2 regions of the Undibacterium sp. TJN25 genome follow, and region 1 is predicted to be linked to the other one. Evidence: riboswitches for the same ligand, from Rfam matches in the RefSeq annotation. Region 1 holds a riboswitch; the other holds the start of a gene.
The links. A riboswitch is a leader RNA that binds a small molecule or an ion and turns the genes downstream of it on or off. The one in region 1 is predicted to bind cobalamin.
Positions count from the first base shown of each region.

Region 1 (4,181 bases):
TCATGCGTAACCAGGACCTGATCCTGGTCGCGCAGAAATGCCGCGTGGTAAGCGCTTTCCGCAACACCATCGGCCTGCCGGGCCGGCTGTCCACACGGCTGCAACCCAATCACCCCACCGACGATGCCAGCGGCATCGCGGCCAGCCTGCTGGACGGTTTGCTGTATGGCAGCGGCGACGCCGTGTTCGGCATCAACCCCGCCACCGACAATGTGCTGCAAGTGGTGAAACTGGTCGGCATGATGGACGACATCATCCGCCGCTACGAGATTCCGACGCAATCCTGCGTGCTGACCCATGTGACCAATACGCTGGAAGCGATCAGGCGCGGAGCGCCGGTGGACCTGGTGTTCCAGTCCATAGGCGGCACCGAAGCCACCAATAGCAGCTTTGGCGTCAACCTGGCGTTGCTGGACGAAGCGCATAGCGCCGCGCTGTCGCTGAAGCGCGGCACCGTAGGCGACAACCTGATGTACTTTGAAACCGGGCAGGGCAGCGCACTATCTGCCAATGCCCACCACGGGATGGACCAGCAAACTTGCGAAGCGCGCGCTTATGCGGTCGCGCGCCGCTACAAGCCGCTGCTGGTCAATACTGTGGTGGGTTTCATCGGCCCCGAATATCTGTTCGACGGCAGGCAGATCATCCGTGCCGGGCTGGAAGACCACTTCTGCGGCAAGCTGCTTGGCCTGCCCATGGGCTGCGACGTCTGCTATACCAATCATGCAGAGGCAGACCAGAATGATATGGACGTGCTGCTGACCTTGCTGGGTGTAGCGGGCTGCAGCTTCATCATGGGAGTGCCGGGCTCGGACGACATCATGCTGAACTACCAAACCACGTCCTTCCACGATGCACTGTATGCGCGCCGCGCGCTGGGCCTGAAACCGGCGCCGGAATTTGAGGCCTGGCTGCACAAGATGCAGATATTTACCGGCATGGAGGAACCCGGTGGGCAATTCCGGCTGAACGACGCGCTGCCGCCGGCTTTCCGGCAAGCGCTGCTGCGCCTGTCCTGATCGAGATCAGGTACAGCAATGAGCGAGCAAAAACCACCCGTCACGACCAACCCCTGGGGCAGCCTGCGCCGCTTTACCGCCGCCCGTATTGCATTGGGGCGTGCAGGCATCAGCCTGCCCACGCAGGCGCACCTGGCGTTCCAGCTGGCGCATGCGCAGGCACGCGACGCAGTGCATCTGGAACTTGATGTCGACAAACTGGCGCCTGCGCTGAGCGCCGCAGCCGGCAGGCGGCATGAACCCTGCCTGAACCTGCACAGCGCCGCCGCTGACCGCGCAACCTATCTTCAGCGGCCGGACCTGGGGCGCAGACTTGATGCCGCATCGATAGAAATGCTGAACGGTTTACCGCGGACAGCCCCGCATGAACAGGATACCCGCCCAGAGCTTGCACTCATCGTTGTCGATGGTCTGTCGGCGCTCGCCATCATGCAGCATGCAGCGCCCTTTCTCAGCCTTCTGCACCAGCGGCTGGCGACAGAAGATTGGTCTGTCGCGCCCATATGCATCGTCCGCCAGGGCCGGGTGGCGGTCGGCGACGAAGCCGCCCATTTGCTGGGCGCAAAAATGGCAGTCGTGCTGATAGGCGAACGGCCAGGACTGAGTTCGCCTGACAGCATGGGCCTGTACCTGACATGGATGCCGCAGCCCGGCATGAACGACGCCGGCCGCAACTGCATCTCCAATGTCCGTCCCGCGGGGCTAAGCTATAAAGATGCCGCCGCCAAGCTGCATTACCTGCTGTCGGAATCCCGGCGGAGGCAACTGTCCGGCGTAGCGCTGAAGGATGATGCAGTGGAGGAACCCGGCCTGCTGGCGCCGCCGCACAATTTCCTGCTGGAGTAGGACTTCCTACAGGCTTGCCCTCCCTTTTCTGCCAAAGTGCCGCACAGATGAAAAATATTAATGCTTGATCTACGCTCATTTATCTTTACGTTTACGTTTACGTAAACGTAAATTAATGTGCTATTCTTAAATCAACAGGTGCGCTGCCCATTATCTTGGGCAGCGTTAAACGGGAAAGCGGTTCGCACTGCCTCACAAGTCAGTGCCAAGCCCCTGCTGCCTCCGCAACGGTATGCGAGTGCGGTTACATCATCTACGCCACTGGTCCATGCATGGACTGGGAAGGCGATGTAACAAGACTCGCAAGCCCGGATACCGGCCTGTTGATCATCAGAAACATTGCGGAAGGCCTTGTCTGAGTGGAAGCTGCCGTACTGCCTGCAAGGGCAGGCGGTGTCCTGTTCTCTCAATTCATCTCCATTCATTCTGCAATTTTTCTGAGGTCTGCTTGCGTACGGAAGGTGCGCAAGGGGTGTTTGCACACCCATGGCCGGAGCTTCTCACCAGCATAGAAACTGGCGGGAAATCCGTTTTCAGGCAAACAGGCAGGACCGTACATCGCGAGTCTCAGGCTCGCCGCGCCCTGCCGTCCGAACAGGAAATGCATCATGAACCATGCTTCTAGCGCTTCAGTCCACTCGTCCATCCCTTCTATCTCCTCTGCCCCCTCCGTCAAGCTGCTGATCAACGGCCAGTTGCTGGAATCCAAAACCGACCAATGGCGCGACATCGTCAATCCGGCAACCCAGAAAATCATCGCCCGCGTGCCTTTTGCCACGCCTGAAGAAATGCAGCTGGCCGTCAGTAGCGCCAAACAGGCTTTTGCCACGTGGCGCAAGACCGCCATCGGCGCGCGGGCACGCATCTTCCTGAAATACCAGCAGCTGATACGCGAGAACATGCAGGAACTGGCCGCCATACTGACGGCCGAACAAGGCAAGACGCTGGCCGACGCCGAAGGTGATATTTTCCGTGGGCTGGAAGTAGTGGAGCACGCTGCCAATATCGGCAACCTGCAGATGGGCGAAATTGCCAATAATGTCGCCAGCGGCGTCGATACTTACACCCTGAACCAGCCACTGGGCGTATGCGCCGGCATCACCCCTTTTAACTTCCCCGCGATGATACCGCTGTGGATGTTCCCGATGGCGATTGCCTGCGGCAATACCTTCATCCTGAAACCTTCCGAGCAAGATCCGATGGTGACAATGCGCCTAGCCGAACTGGCGATGCAGGCTGGTATTCCTGCCGGCGTGCTGAACGTTGTGCATGGCGGCGAAGAAGTCGTCAATGCGATCTGCGACCATCCTGATATCAAGGCAGTGTCCTTTGTCGGCTCCACCCGCGTCGGCACGCATGTATATAACCGCGCCACGCTGGCAGGCAAGCGCGCGCAATGCATGATGGGCGCCAAGAACCATGCGATCGTGCTGCCGGATGCCAACAAGGAACAGACGCTGAACAACCTGGCCGGCGCCGCCTTCGGCGCCGCAGGCCAGCGCTGCATGGCGTTGTCGGTCGTGATCCTGGTCGGCGATGCGCAAAACTGGGTGCCTGAGCTGCTGGACAAGGCGCGCTCGCTGAAAGTGAATGGCGGCGCGGAACCGAATACCGATATCGGCCCCGTCATTTCCCACGGTGCAAAAGCACGTGTCACCGGCTTGATTGAACAAGGCGTCCGCGAAGGCGCTCAGCTGGTCCTGGACGGACGCAATCCGTCCGTCGCGGGCTACGAGGAAGGCAACTTTATCGGTCCCACAGTATTCACCGGCGTGCAGCGCGGCATGCGCATTTACGAAGAAGAAATTTTCGGCCCGGTATTGTGCGTCATGCACGCGGACAGCCTGCAGGAAGCAATTGCCATCATCAACGCCAATCCCAACGGCAACGGCACCGCACTGTTTACGCAATCCGGCGCCGCGGCCCGCACGTTTGAAGAGGATATCGATGTGGGCCAGATCGGCATCAACGTGCCCATCCCTGTTCCGGTGCCGCTGTTTTCGTTCACGGGCTCACGCGCTTCCAAGCTCGGCGATCTTGGCCCTTATGGCAAACAGGTGATCGCCTTCTATACACAGACCAAAACCATCACGTCGCGCTGGTTTGACGACAGCACGACGGCAGGCAAGGTCAATACGACGATCAACCTGAAATAGGCGGCCGCCATGGACTTCGAATTAAATGAAGACCAGCGTGCCTACCAGCAGTCCGCCAGGGATTTCGCCGCGCGCGAGATGGCGGCAAAGGCCGCGCGCTGGGATGCGGAATCCATCTTCCCGGTGGAAGTGATCGCGCATGCGGGGGAACTGGGATTTT
Region 1 is NZ_JBMPPM010000005.1:38,648-42,828, reverse strand. It holds gene ACO0LO_RS13530 (ethanolamine ammonia-lyase subunit EutB) at 1-1,019, shown strand, start outside; gene eutC (ethanolamine ammonia-lyase subunit EutC) at 1,038-1,865, shown strand; cobalamin riboswitch at 1,985-2,203, shown strand; gene ACO0LO_RS13520 (hypothetical protein) at 2,287-2,475, opposite strand; gene ACO0LO_RS13515 (CoA-acylating methylmalonate-semialdehyde dehydrogenase) at 2,474-4,021, shown strand; gene ACO0LO_RS13510 (acyl-CoA dehydrogenase family protein) at 4,031-4,181, shown strand, end outside.

Region 2 (4,181 bases), on a different contig from region 1:
GCCTGTTTTTTATCGCGCTGCAGTTCTTTACGCGCATTCCCATTCCGCGCTGGGTAGGCTTTGATACATCCTGGCTGCACCACGCGTCGCGTTACTTTCCGGCCGTGGGCTGGGTAGTGGGCGCCTGGACTGCGTCGGTGTATGCATTGGCGTCCGCGCTGTGGCCGCAGGCAGTCGCTGCCGTGCTGTCCACCGTGGCCGGCATCTGGATGACGGGCGCTTTCCATGAGGATGGTCTTGCCGACGTATGCGACGGTTTCGGCGGTGGTTCCACGCCGGAGCGCGTGCTGGAAATCATGAAGGATTCGCGGGTAGGCGCCTACGGTGCGATAGGTATCAGTTTGATGCTGCTTGCCAAATGCACGGTGCTCGCCGGCCTGCCGCCGGTCTGGGCCGTGGCCGCCTTGCTGATGGCGCATCCGCTGTCGCGGCTGATGGCGGTAAGCCTGATCTGGAAGCTGGCCTATGCGCGCCTGGAGGGCAAGGCCAAGCCGCTGGCGCAGCACATGTCAAATAGCGAATTCCTGCTGGCATGCGTAACGGTGCTGCTGCCTGTTGCGGCGCTGCTGTATTTCAAGGCTTTCCTGTTGCCGCACTTCCTCGCAGGCCTGGCCTTGCTGCTGCTGGCCGGCTGCTGGCTGGCGCGGCTGTTCGTGCGCCGCATTGCCGGCTACACCGGCGATTGCCTGGGCGCCGTGCAGCAGTTGTCGGAACTGGCTTTTTATCTTGGGTTTGCCGCGGCCATCGGCAAATTTATCTGACTCATTTGATTCTTCTGATGTAATGCGACTCTACCTGATCCGCCATCCCCGGCCCGAGCTTGCCGCCGGCACCTGCTACGGCCAGGCGGACCTTCCCGCGGATGCCGGCCATTGCAGCGAAGTCGTCGCCGCGCTTGCACAAAGCTTGCCGCCTGGCGCGCGCATCATTTCCAGCCCGCTGCAGCGTTGTTCGGTGCTTGCGCATGCATTGGCGCAGGCCATGCAAAGCAAGGTGCCCGTGCTGGATACGCGGCTGATAGAAATGGATTTCGGCAATTGGGAAATGCGCCGCTGGGATGATATTGCGCGTGCCGAAATTGACGCCTGGGCTGCGGATACCGTGCATTACCCTCCAGGCGGTGGCGAAAGCGTGCTGCAGATGGCCGCGCGGGTGATGGAGTTTCTACGCGACATTCAGCGCCAGCCCGATGCTGTCGTTGTAGTGGTTTGCCATGCAGGGCCCATACGGCTGATGCAGGCTTACCGTCAGGGAATGCAAGTGGCGGAGCTGGCGGCGCAGGCAGTCAATTCCGTTACAGGCCCGGCGGCAATCCTCTACGGCCAGTGCGTGCAGATAGATGTGCCCAGGATTGGGTAATCTTGCAGGATTGATATTTTTAAATGGACACTTCCCGTTGTGCTGACCCCTTGCCTTTCACGTTCGGCATGCATGCCACGGACTCTTGCCTTGATACAAAGCCCGAGACCCTATAAAATGGCGGGGTTTTGGTGCTCGCGGACATGCTCATGTCCGCGGTTAAACGGGAAACACAGTGCAAGCCCAGCCTTACCATCCGGCGATTTTGCATAATGTGTGCTGCCCCCGCAACGGTGTACAAGTGCCTCGCTAGTCCTCTCAAGGTTCCTCCTGAAGTCTATCCTGGCAAGCTCTCTTCCAATACCACTGTGCAGTCTGCATGGGAAGGTCGGATAGCCATACTTGTTAGCCCGGATACCGGCCAAGATAGGTGAAAGTGCTGCGGACGGGGATGTTCGTCAGGAATTTTTCTTTGCATCGCAATGGCTGCCGGGACTGTGTCCACAGGCAGCGCGCGCATGTATCCGATAGCGGCACTTTTGTTCAATCCAGCCTGCGGGGACGTTGGCTGGTTGCCTCTTTTTTGTAGCTATCATGACCTCTATCGTTTCCCGCCGCGCTGTTTCAGCGCTGAAGCCGCTCGCCATCAGCCTGGCCGTTGCCTCCCTCTTTCCTGCAGCTTCGGCATTTGCCGAAGATACTGCTAACACTGCCAACGTCGTCATGACCGCAGGCCGCCAGGTGCAGGCCGCCAAGGACGTGCTGGCCGACAACGTGGTCATTACGGCCGACGAAATCGCCAAGTCCGGTTCGTCTTCTGTAGTAGACCTGCTGCAAAAGCAGCGCGGCATTGAAATCGCGCGCAACGGCGGCCCGGGCACGACCTCTTCCGTGTTCATCCGCGGCACCAGCAATTCGCAAAACGTGGTGCTGGTAGACGGCGTGCGCATCGGTTCCTCTACAACAGGCGGCGCCACATGGTCCACCATTCCCCTGTCGCAGATCGAGCGCATTGAAATCGTCTATGGTCCATTGAGCAGCCTGTACGGTGCGGATGCCATCGGCGGCGTGATCCAGATTTTCACCAAAAAGGGCTCCGCCGGCGCTACAGTCACACCAACGGCATCCGTTGGCGCCGGCACCTACGGGCTGCGCAAGGCGGATGCAGGAATCTCCGGCGCGACTGAAAACCACATCAGCTACGCGCTGAATGTCGGCCATGAAGAGGCCGACGGTTTCTCCGCCAGCACGCCTGCCGCAGGTTCTTTCACCTACAACCCGGACAAGGACGGCTACAAGCTGGACAGCGTCAGCGGCCGCCTGGCTTATGAATGGTCCAAGGGCCAGGAAATCGGCGCGAGCCTGTTGCAAAGCCGGCTGAAGGCGCAGTTCGATGCCGGCCCGGGTTATGACGACCGCACGCAGCAAGACTTGCAAACGCTGGCCATCTACAGCAAGAACAAGGTCACCAATGACTGGACGCTGAAAACCCAGTACGCCCAGGCCAAGGACAAATCCTTCACCGATGCGTCCTACGGCAAGAGCCAGATCAACACCGAACAAGACACCTTCAACCTGCAGAATGACATCAGCATCGGCAAGGATGTGTTGCAGGTGCTGGCGGAAAACCGCAAGGAAAAAGTCACGACCACTACCGCGGAAGTCAACGGCGACCGCACGACGAATTCGCTGGCAGCTTCCTACGTGCTGAAACGCGGCGCCAGCCTGGCCAGCGCCAGCGTGCGCTATGACCACAGCTCGGTGTACGGCTCCAATACCACCGGCAGCATCGCCTACGGCTTCCGTATCAACGACGCCTTCCGCGTCAACGCCAGCTACGGCACCAGCTTCCGCGCGCCTACCTACAATGAGCTGTACTACCCAGGCTTCGGTATTTCCACCAACAAGCCGGAAAAAGGCAAGAACGCGGAGATCGGCGCCTACTATGAAATGGGCGATACCCAGCTGAGCGCGGTGTACTACCAGAACAAGCTGACCGATCTGCTGGTCAGCACCAATGTCTGCCCGGTACAGCAGGATACGCATCCGTTCGGCTGCTCGTACAACGTGGAAAAAGCCACGCTGTCCGGCCTGACCGTAGGCGGTTCCACCAAGTTCGGCGACCTGAGCCTGCGCGCGTCGCTGGATATCCAGGATCCGAAAGACGACACTACCGGCCTGCAACTGGCGCGCCGCTCCAAGCAGCATGGCAACGTGGCTGCCGAGTACTCCCTGGGTAAAGCCAAGCTGGGTGTGGAAACGACTTTCTCCGACAAGCGTTATGATGATGTCGCCAACAAGAAGGTTCTGGGTGGCTACAGCCTGCTGAACCTGTATGCAACCTACGACATCGCGCCAAGCTGGTCCGTCATCGGTCGCTGGAACAACGTGCTGGATAAAGACTACCAGCTGGCAAAAAACTATAATGCTGCAGGATCCAACGTGTTTGTCGGCCTGAACTACGGTTACAAATAATCGTAGAAATCATAGTTATTTGTAAATTGACCGGTATCAAGCAAGAACTAAGCTGTACCGAAGCAACACCGGCCGGCCCCAACGGGCCGGCCGCAGTAATACAGTAGTGTGATGTAAGCCTTCCAGTTTTTCCGGCAGCCGCCGGCAAGACTGGCGGCATCCCAGATTTCCCTTTTACAAAGGCTGATTGTGCCTCTTGCCTCTGCCGCCGGTATCCGCCTCGCCAGACCTCCTGCCGCTTCCGGGCGCGCGCTTGTCGTCCTGTCCGGGCTGCTGGCCGTGTCGGTCGCCAGTATCCTGGCGGCCTGTGTTGTCGGCTCCATCTCGCTGTCTTACGGCGAACTATTCAATGCGCTGGCAGATATCCTGCGCAGCAAACCTTCTACACTGGCAGCAACATTGCTGGA
Region 2 is NZ_JBMPPM010000009.1:130,648-134,828, reverse strand. It holds gene ACO0LO_RS21630 (adenosylcobinamide-GDP ribazoletransferase) at 1-761, shown strand, start outside; gene cobC (alpha-ribazole phosphatase family protein) at 784-1,359, shown strand; cobalamin riboswitch at 1,472-1,739, shown strand; gene ACO0LO_RS21620 (TonB-dependent receptor domain-containing protein) at 1,894-3,774, shown strand; gene ACO0LO_RS21615 (FecCD family ABC transporter permease) at 3,964-4,181, shown strand, end outside.
Region 2: linked by a shared signal. The riboswitch ahead of ACO0LO_RS21620 (TonB-dependent receptor domain-containing protein) and the one ahead of ACO0LO_RS13515 (CoA-acylating methylmalonate-semialdehyde dehydrogenase) in region 1 are both predicted to bind cobalamin.